Regions from separate parts of the Leifsonia sp. GW821-FHT13C05 genome, predicted to be linked through region 1. Evidence: predicted binding sites of a transcription regulator. Region 1 holds the regulator's gene; the other holds the start of a gene.
The links. Region 1 encodes HrcA, which represses chaperone genes, less so after heat shock. Its sites were predicted from a motif close to TTNGCACTCGNNNNNNNCGAGTGCNAA; they were not measured.
Positions count from the first base shown of each region.

Region 2: a site for HrcA is predicted at 2,450-2,476, ahead of groES (co-chaperone GroES). Genes of this name have one in related genera too.

Region 1 is NZ_JBXAPT010000001.1:633,329-637,095, reverse strand. Features, by position in the region: gene hemW (radical SAM family heme chaperone HemW) at 1-77, shown strand, start outside; gene AC1ROC_RS03085 (DUF4870 domain-containing protein) at 177-557, opposite strand; gene AC1ROC_RS03080 (DUF4870 domain-containing protein) at 709-1,263, opposite strand; gene hrcA (heat-inducible transcriptional repressor HrcA) at 1,422-2,441, shown strand; gene dnaJ (molecular chaperone DnaJ) at 2,470-3,576, shown strand; gene AC1ROC_RS03065 (16S rRNA (uracil(1498)-N(3))-methyltransferase) at 3,584-3,767, shown strand, end outside.
Region 2 is NZ_JBXAPT010000008.1:142,468-146,234, forward strand. Features, by position in the region: gene tsaD (tRNA (adenosine(37)-N6)-threonylcarbamoyltransferase complex transferase subunit TsaD) at 1-339, shown strand, start outside; gene AC1ROC_RS18570 (DUF4190 domain-containing protein) at 532-1,173, shown strand; gene AC1ROC_RS18575 (THUMP-like domain-containing protein) at 1,241-2,431, opposite strand; gene groES (co-chaperone GroES) at 2,569-2,865, shown strand; gene rarD (EamA family transporter RarD) at 2,952-3,767, shown strand, end outside.

The sequences.
Region 1 (3,767 bases):
TCCGCGGGACCATCGAGCTCACGCTGTCCGGCCGCCTCCTCGCCGACGCGGTCGTCCGCAGGCTGCTCGACGACTGACACCGGCGCCCGGCGCCGACGACACGCGCCCGGCACACACCCCGGAAACGACGAACGCCCCGGCTCGGAAGCCGGGGCGCACGACGGAGCGGTCGAACGTCAGCTGACGAACTTGATCGCCACCGGGTAGACGTAGTACTGACCCTGGTTGGCCTTGATCGCCGCGATGATGCTGAAGACGATGTTCAGGATGGCCGCAGCAGCGATGATCAGCACGCCGACGAACACGATCGTCAGGATTCCGCCCACGATGTACGCGATGAAGATCGTGATCTGGAAGTTCAGCGCCGTCGCGGTGTGCGCGCGGACGAACGGGCCCTTGTCCTTGAGGACGAGGTAGCCGACGAGCGCCGGGATCCAGTTGAAGATGATGCCACCGATGTGGACCAGGGTCGCCCACAGCTTCTCATCCGAGGGGCTGAGCTGCTGGGCCTGGCCTCCGTACGGTGCACCAGGCGGCGGCGGGGGCGTTGCGGACATGTTCTCTCCTTGGCTGCGCCCGGGGTCCGGGCGGGTCGTGGACGGGATCGTCAGCCATAACAGTAGGGCAAACATGCCGAAACTGGGAAGACGCCGAGAGACCTGGTCCCTCGGCGTCCTCCGGCGGTGCTCTGCGGACGCGGTCTGCGCGCTACTTGATGAACCGGAAGTTGACCGGGTAGCGGTAGGTTCCTCCGCTGTTCACCTTCACGAATCCGAGAATCGAGAACACGAGGTTCACGACGTAGAGGATCCACGGGATGAGCAGGCCGAAGATCAGCCAGCCGAAACCGGTGAACGCCAGGACGGCGCCGACGATCTGGGAGGCGATCCAGACGATGATCCAGGTGATCTGCCAGTTGAGGGCTTCCTTCGACTCCTGGTTGGTCAGCTGACCGCGGTCTTTGAAGACGAGGAAGATGATCAGCGACGGCAGGATCCAGAGGATGCCGCCGAGGTGCGCGAACGACGCCCACTGCTTGTCGGACGCCGCGTCGAGCGGAGCGGCGGCAGGAGCGCCTGCGCCGCCGTACGGCTGCTGCGGTTGCTGACCGTACGGCTGCTGCGGCTGCGCCGGAGGAACGTTCGGCTGCTGCGGCGGGACCTGACCGTATGGCTGCTGCGGCTGCGCCGGGGGGACGTTCGGCTGCTGCGGGGGAACGCCGTTGCCTTCCGGGTTGACCGGCGGCTGGTTCGGGTCACTCATGGTCGGAGCCTTTCGTGAGGGGCAGGCACGTATTCGGACCTGTGCGCATACCGTACTGCCGCCGCTCCCGGCGGGGCAATGATCGTGTGGGCGTGTCAGCGCGTTATGATTAGCACTCAGGTTCAGTGAGTGCTAAAGGTCTTCGGGAGGCGGGTCGCATGGTTTCTGAGCGGAGCCTCGAGGTGCTGCGCGTCATCGTGCAGGACTACGTCGCGTCACGCGAACCGGTCGGCTCGAAGAGCATCGTCGAGCGGCACGCGTTCGGCGTGTCGGCGGCGACGATCCGCAACGACATGGCCGCGCTCGAAGAGGAAGACCTGATCGCAGCCCCGCACACCTCGTCCGGGCGCGTCCCCACCGACAAGGGCTACCGGCTGTTCGTCGACCACCTCGCCGAGATGCGTCCGCTCAGTCAGGCGCAGCGGCAGGCGATCGAGGTGTTCCTCGGCGAGTCCGTCGACCTCGACGACGTGCTGGCGCGCACCGTGCGGCTGCTGTCGCAACTGACCAACCAGGTCGCGCTCGTGCAGTATCCGTCTGTGACAAGGTCGCGCATCCGGCACATCGAGCTGGTGACGCTGGCGCCGCGCAGGCTGCTCAGCGTGCTGATCACCGATTCCGGCGCCGTCGAGCAGCGCGTGATCGAGCTCGGCGCCGAGCTGTCGGACGAAGAGGTCGCCGAGATCCGCGGCGCCATCAACGGCGCTGCGGCCGGACTGTCGCTCAGCGACGCGACCGCCAGGCTCTCCCAGCTCCCGGATGCGCTGACCGAGCGCACCAGGGCGCTGGTCGACCCCGTCGCGACGGCGCTCATGGAGCAGATCGCCGCGAACCGCCAGGACAAGCTGGTGATGGCCGGAGCCGCGAACCTCGTGCGTACCGAGCACGACTTCACGGGGAGCATCTTCCCCGTCCTCGAAGCCATCGAGGAGCAGGTCGTGCTGTTGAAGCTGTTCGGCGAGATGGCCGGCGATCAGCACGGGGTGGCGGTGAGCATCGGGCGCGAGAACGCGTCGTTCGGGCTCGCGGAGACCTCCGTGCTGTCGAGCGGCTACACCGCATCCGGGTCGGAGCTGGCGCGTCTCGGCGTGCTCGGCCCGCTCCGCATGGACTATTCGAGCAACATGGCCGCCGTGCGAGCGGTGGCCCGCTACCTCTCCCGCCTGCTCGGCGAATAAGACAACGAACGAGAAGGAAAAGCCGTCTGTGGCCGACCACTACGAAGTCCTGGGCGTTGAGCGCAACGCCACCCCCGATGAGATCAAGAAGGCGTACCGCCGCCTCGCCCGCGAACTGCACCCGGATGTGAACCCGTCCGCCGAGGCGTCCGAGCGTTTCAAGCTGGTCACCCACGCGTACGACGTGCTGAGCGACCCGCAGCAGCGCGAGCAGTACGACCTCGGCCCGCAGGCCGGCTTCGGCGGAGGCGGCCAGAACTTCGGCGGCTTCGGCGACATCTTCGAGACGTTCTTCGGAGGGGGCGGCCAGACCAGAGGGCCGAAGTCCCGCCGCGAGCGCGGCCAGGATGCGCTGCTGCGCGTCGAGGTGGACCTCGACGAGGTCATCTTCGGCACCCACCGCGACCTCGAGGTCGACACCGCCATCGTCTGCGAGACCTGCAACGGCTCGTGCTGCCAGCCGGGCACCGCTCCGGTGACCTGTGACATCTGCCACGGCACCGGCAGCATCCAGCGCTCCGTGCGTTCGCTGCTCGGCAACGTGATGACCTCCACCCCCTGCGGCACCTGCCGTGGCTACGGCACCGTCATCGCGACGCCGTGCGTCACCTGCCAGGGCCAGGGCCGCGTGCGCGCCCGCCGCACGGTTCCCGTGGACATCCCCGCCGGTGTCGACACCGGCCTCCGGCTGCAGATGCCGGGCAGCGGCGAGGCCGGTCCCGCCGGCGGCCCGAACGGCGACCTCTACCTGGAGATCAAGGTCAAGCACCACGACGTGTTCAGCCGCGACGGCGACGACCTGCTCTGCACGCTCGAAGTGGCGATGACGGATGCGATCCTCGGCACCACGGCCACGGTCAAGGCGCTCGACGGCGACATCAAGCTGGAGCTGAAGGCGGGCATCCAGAGCGCGGACATCATCACGGTGAAGGATCGCGGCATCACGCACCTGCGCGGCAGCGGCCGCGGCGACCTGCGGGTCGGCATCCAGGTGGTCACCCCGACGAAGCTCGACCACAAGGAGCGTGAGCTGATCAAGCAGTTCGCCTCGACGCACAAGCAGGAGGAGCCGTCGCTGGCCCGCTTCCAGCAGGGTCTCTTCGCCAAGCTGCGCGACCGCTTCCTGAACGTCTGATCCCGGCATGAGCTCGCTCTACCTGCGGGAGGACCTGGAGACGGCGACGGTCGGGGAGCGCCTGTCGATCACCGGTGCTGAGGCGAAGCACGCGGCGACGGTCAACCGCACCCGGCCTGGCCAGTCGGTGATGATCGGCAACGGCCGGGGTCTCGTGGCGACGGGCGAGGTGGTGGAGGCGACCAACGCCG
Region 2 (3,767 bases), on a different contig from region 1:
GAGCCGGTTCCCGTCGCCGATGTCGCTGCGTCGTTCCGCGAGGCCGTCGTGGATGTGCTGATCACGAAGGCGCTCGCCGCCTGCGCCGACCACGGCGTGCCGCGGCTGCTGCTCGGCGGAGGGGTCGTCGCGAACGCGCGGGTGCGTCAGGTGGCGCAGGAACGCGCGACGGCAGCCGGGGTCGCCCTGCGCATCCCGGACCTGTCGCTGTGCACGGACAATGGCGCGATGATCGCGGCGCTCGGCGCGCAGCTGATCATGGCGGGCCACGAGCCGAGCACCCTCGGATTCTCGGCGGACTCGACACTGCCGGTGACGGAGATCCAGGTCGCGGGCTGACGGTCGCGCCGCGGTACGGCGCGACGTGGTACCCGGGTGCCCAATCCTGTGCGAGCGCTCACGGTCGGGCATCCCGGTGGCTATGGTGGTGTGCAGGGGGAACCGACTGCAACGTCGTTGACACCCCTGTGCCCGCGCTGCCAGCATTGGCTGCGTTACAGCGATTTCTCAGGATTGAAGGAGAAGGGTCTCATGACCGATCCGAACGTGCCGGCGGAGCCGGTGGACCCCAACGCGCAGAACGGTGAAGCACCGTCCGGCGACGCACAGACCGGCGCCGTCCCGCCTGTTCCGCCCGAGGCCGCCCCCGCTGCGCCCGTGCCTCCCGCGCCGCCTGCGCCGCCCGTGCCGCCGGCCGGATACGGTCAGCAGCCGCCGGCGCCCGGCCAGCCGTACGGCCAGCAGCAGGCATACGGCCAGCAGCCCCAGCAGCCGTACGGTCAGCAGCAGCCGTACGGCCAGCAGCCGTATGGACAGCAGCAGCCGTACGGGCAGCAGCAGGCGTACGGCCAGCCGGCATACGGCCAGCCCGCCCCCGGATACGCGCAGCCGTACGCTGCGCCCGCCAAGTCGCCGACGCTGAGCATCCTGTCGATGGTCGGCGGCATCATCGGTGTCGTCCTCGGCTGGGTGTACGGCATCGGCTTCCCGTTCGGCGTCGCCGCGATCATCCTCGGCTTCATCGGCAAGAGGAAGGAGCCGGCGGCCAAGGGCTTCTGGCTCACCGGCATCATCACCGGTTTCGTCAGCGTGCTCTTCTCGCTGATCATCTGGATCATCATCATCATCGCGGTGATCGCGTTCAGCGCCTCGTACAACAACTACGGGTACTGATCGTCAGAGACTCCGGCGGCCGGGATGCGCGAAAGCGTGCCCCGGCCGTCGTCGTCTCCGCCGGTGGTCAGTGGATGCGTTCCACCAGCAGGGCCGTGTGCTTGCCCGCCACCCGCGTGAGCAGCAGCGTCGCGGACGCCTGACCGCTCAGGGACAGGCGCTTGCGCAGGGTCGCCGGGTCCACATCCACCCCGCGCTTCTTGATCTCCAGGGTGCCGATCCCGCGCTCCCGGAGCGCACGCTTCAGGTCGCGCTCGTTGAACGGGAGGGTGTCCACCACCCGGAAGCCGGTGGCGAACGGCGTCTCGGTCCTGGTGTCGGACGTGATGTATGCGATGCCGTCTGCGAGCATCCTGCCGTCGATGCTTCGCGCGAGGTCGCCGATCAGGCGGGCCCGGATGACGGAGCCGTCCGGTTCGTAGAGGTATTCGCCGAGCGCGCCGGTCTCCGCGTCGTCGCTGTCCGAGGCCGCCGTCAACTCGTCGGCAGCGTCTGCGCGGATGACGAGTGCTGCGCGGCCGACGCCGGGGCGAGCCAGCACGCCGAACCACAGGCCCATCTCGACCACCTGGCCGTCGACGGAGACCCACTGCGCCTCCGCCGTCGACGGGATGAGGTCGCGGTCGAGGCCGGGGCCGAGCTTCACGCCGAGCGACCGGCCCGTCGCGAGCTCGAAGGCGAAGCCGAGGGACGGCGAGTACTCGTCCGGATCGGTGAGGCGGGAGGTCTGGCCGTGCCCCGCCGTGCGCCTTGCGGGGTCGAGGAAGACGCCGTCGAACGAGCGCAGGTCCACGTCCTCCGCCCTCCTGTGCTCCACGGTGGTGCCGGGGAACGGCGCGAGGTTGTAGCTGGCGATGGCCGCGGTGACCTCGTCGGCGTCGACGGCGAGCACGTCGATGTCGAGCGCGGAGATCGCCAGCGCGTCGCCGCCGATGCCGCAGCCGAGGTCGGCCACGCGCTCCAGGCCGGCGGCCTGGAAGCGGCCGGCGTGGCGTGCGGCGACCGGCAGCCGCGTCGCCTGTTCCAGCCCGGCCTCGGTGAACAGCATCCTGTCGGCGAACGGGCCGAACTTCGCTTTCGCCTTCGACCGCAGTTTCGCCTGGGTGAGGACGGCGGCGACGAGCCCGGGGGAGTGCCCGGCTTTGCGCAGGTCGCTGACCATCCGGAGCACATCTCGCTCGGAGTGGTACGGCGGCAGGGAATCGAGCAGCCGCAGCCCCTCGGTGGAGAGCAGCTCGACGAGTTCCGACCGATCCATGCCCCTCACGCTACCCTCTTGGCACTCACGTTGCGTGACTGCTAACGCACCCCCTAAACTCCTATTAGCACTCTCACTATGAGTTTGCTAACTCACGTCTTTGTTCACGCCTGTGTTTGTAGGAAAGAGGGTCAAACGTGTCGGTCTCCATCAAGCCGCTCGAGGATCGCATCGTCATCAAGCAGGTCGAGGCTGAGCAGACCACTGCATCTGGTCTGGTCATTCCTGACACTGCCAAGGAGAAGCCGCAGGAGGGTGAAGTCGTCGCCGTCGGCCCCGGCCGCATCGACGACAACGGCAACCGCGTTCCGCTCGACGTCGCCGTCGGCGACAAGGTCATCTACTCCAAGTACGGGGGAACCGAGGTCAAGTTCGGTGGCGAGGACTACCTCGTCCTCTCCGCTCGCGACGTTCTGGCCGTCGTCGTCCGCTGACGACCGGCTGTTCGAGGGCCCGGATGTGCACGCGCATCCGGGCCCTTTCGCGTCCCGGCGTCGGCAGCCCCGCGTAGGATCGCTCCGTGTCCCAGAGCGAAACCACCCCCGACCAGACCGTCACGGAGAAGCCGCTGTCCGAGCACCGCCGCTCCGGACTCGTCTACGCCATCTCCGCGTACGTGCTCTGGGGCATCCTGCCGATCTACTTCCTGTCGCTGGTGCCGGCGAGCGCGTGGGAGATCGTGGCGTGGCGGGTGCTGTTCTCCCTCGTGTTCTGCGCGATCCTGCTCACCGTCACGCGCAGCTGGCGGGTGTTCGGAGCGCTGCTGCTGAACAAGCGCGTCGTGTTCACGATGGGCGTCGCCGGCGCCCTCATCTACGTGAACTGGCAGACCTACGTGCTCGCGACGGTCAGCGGGCACGTCGTGGAGGCGGCGCTCGGCTACTTCATCAACCCGATCGTCACCGTGTTCCTCGGTGTTCTCGTGCAGCGCGAGAAGCTGCGGATCGCGCAGTGGGTGGCGGTCGGCGTGAGCATCGTCGCCGTGGTCGTGCTGGCGATCGGCTACGGCTCGATGCCGTGGATCGCCCTCATCCTGGCGTTCTCGTTCGGGCTGTACGGCCTGATCAAGAAGCGCGTCGGCGGGGCGGTGGATGCGGTCTCCGGGCTGACCCTGGAGACCATGTGGCTGACGCCGGTCGCCATCGTGCAGCTGGTGGTGGTGGGCGCGACGGTCGGCATCACCATCGGCACCGTGAGCGTCTGGCACACGGTCGCGATGGCGGGCGCGGGCGTGATCACGGCCGTTCCCCTGCTGTTCTTCGCCGCCGCGTCGCGGAGGCTGCCGCTGGTCTACATGGGGTTCATCCAGTACTTCGCGCCGTTCATCCAGTTCCTG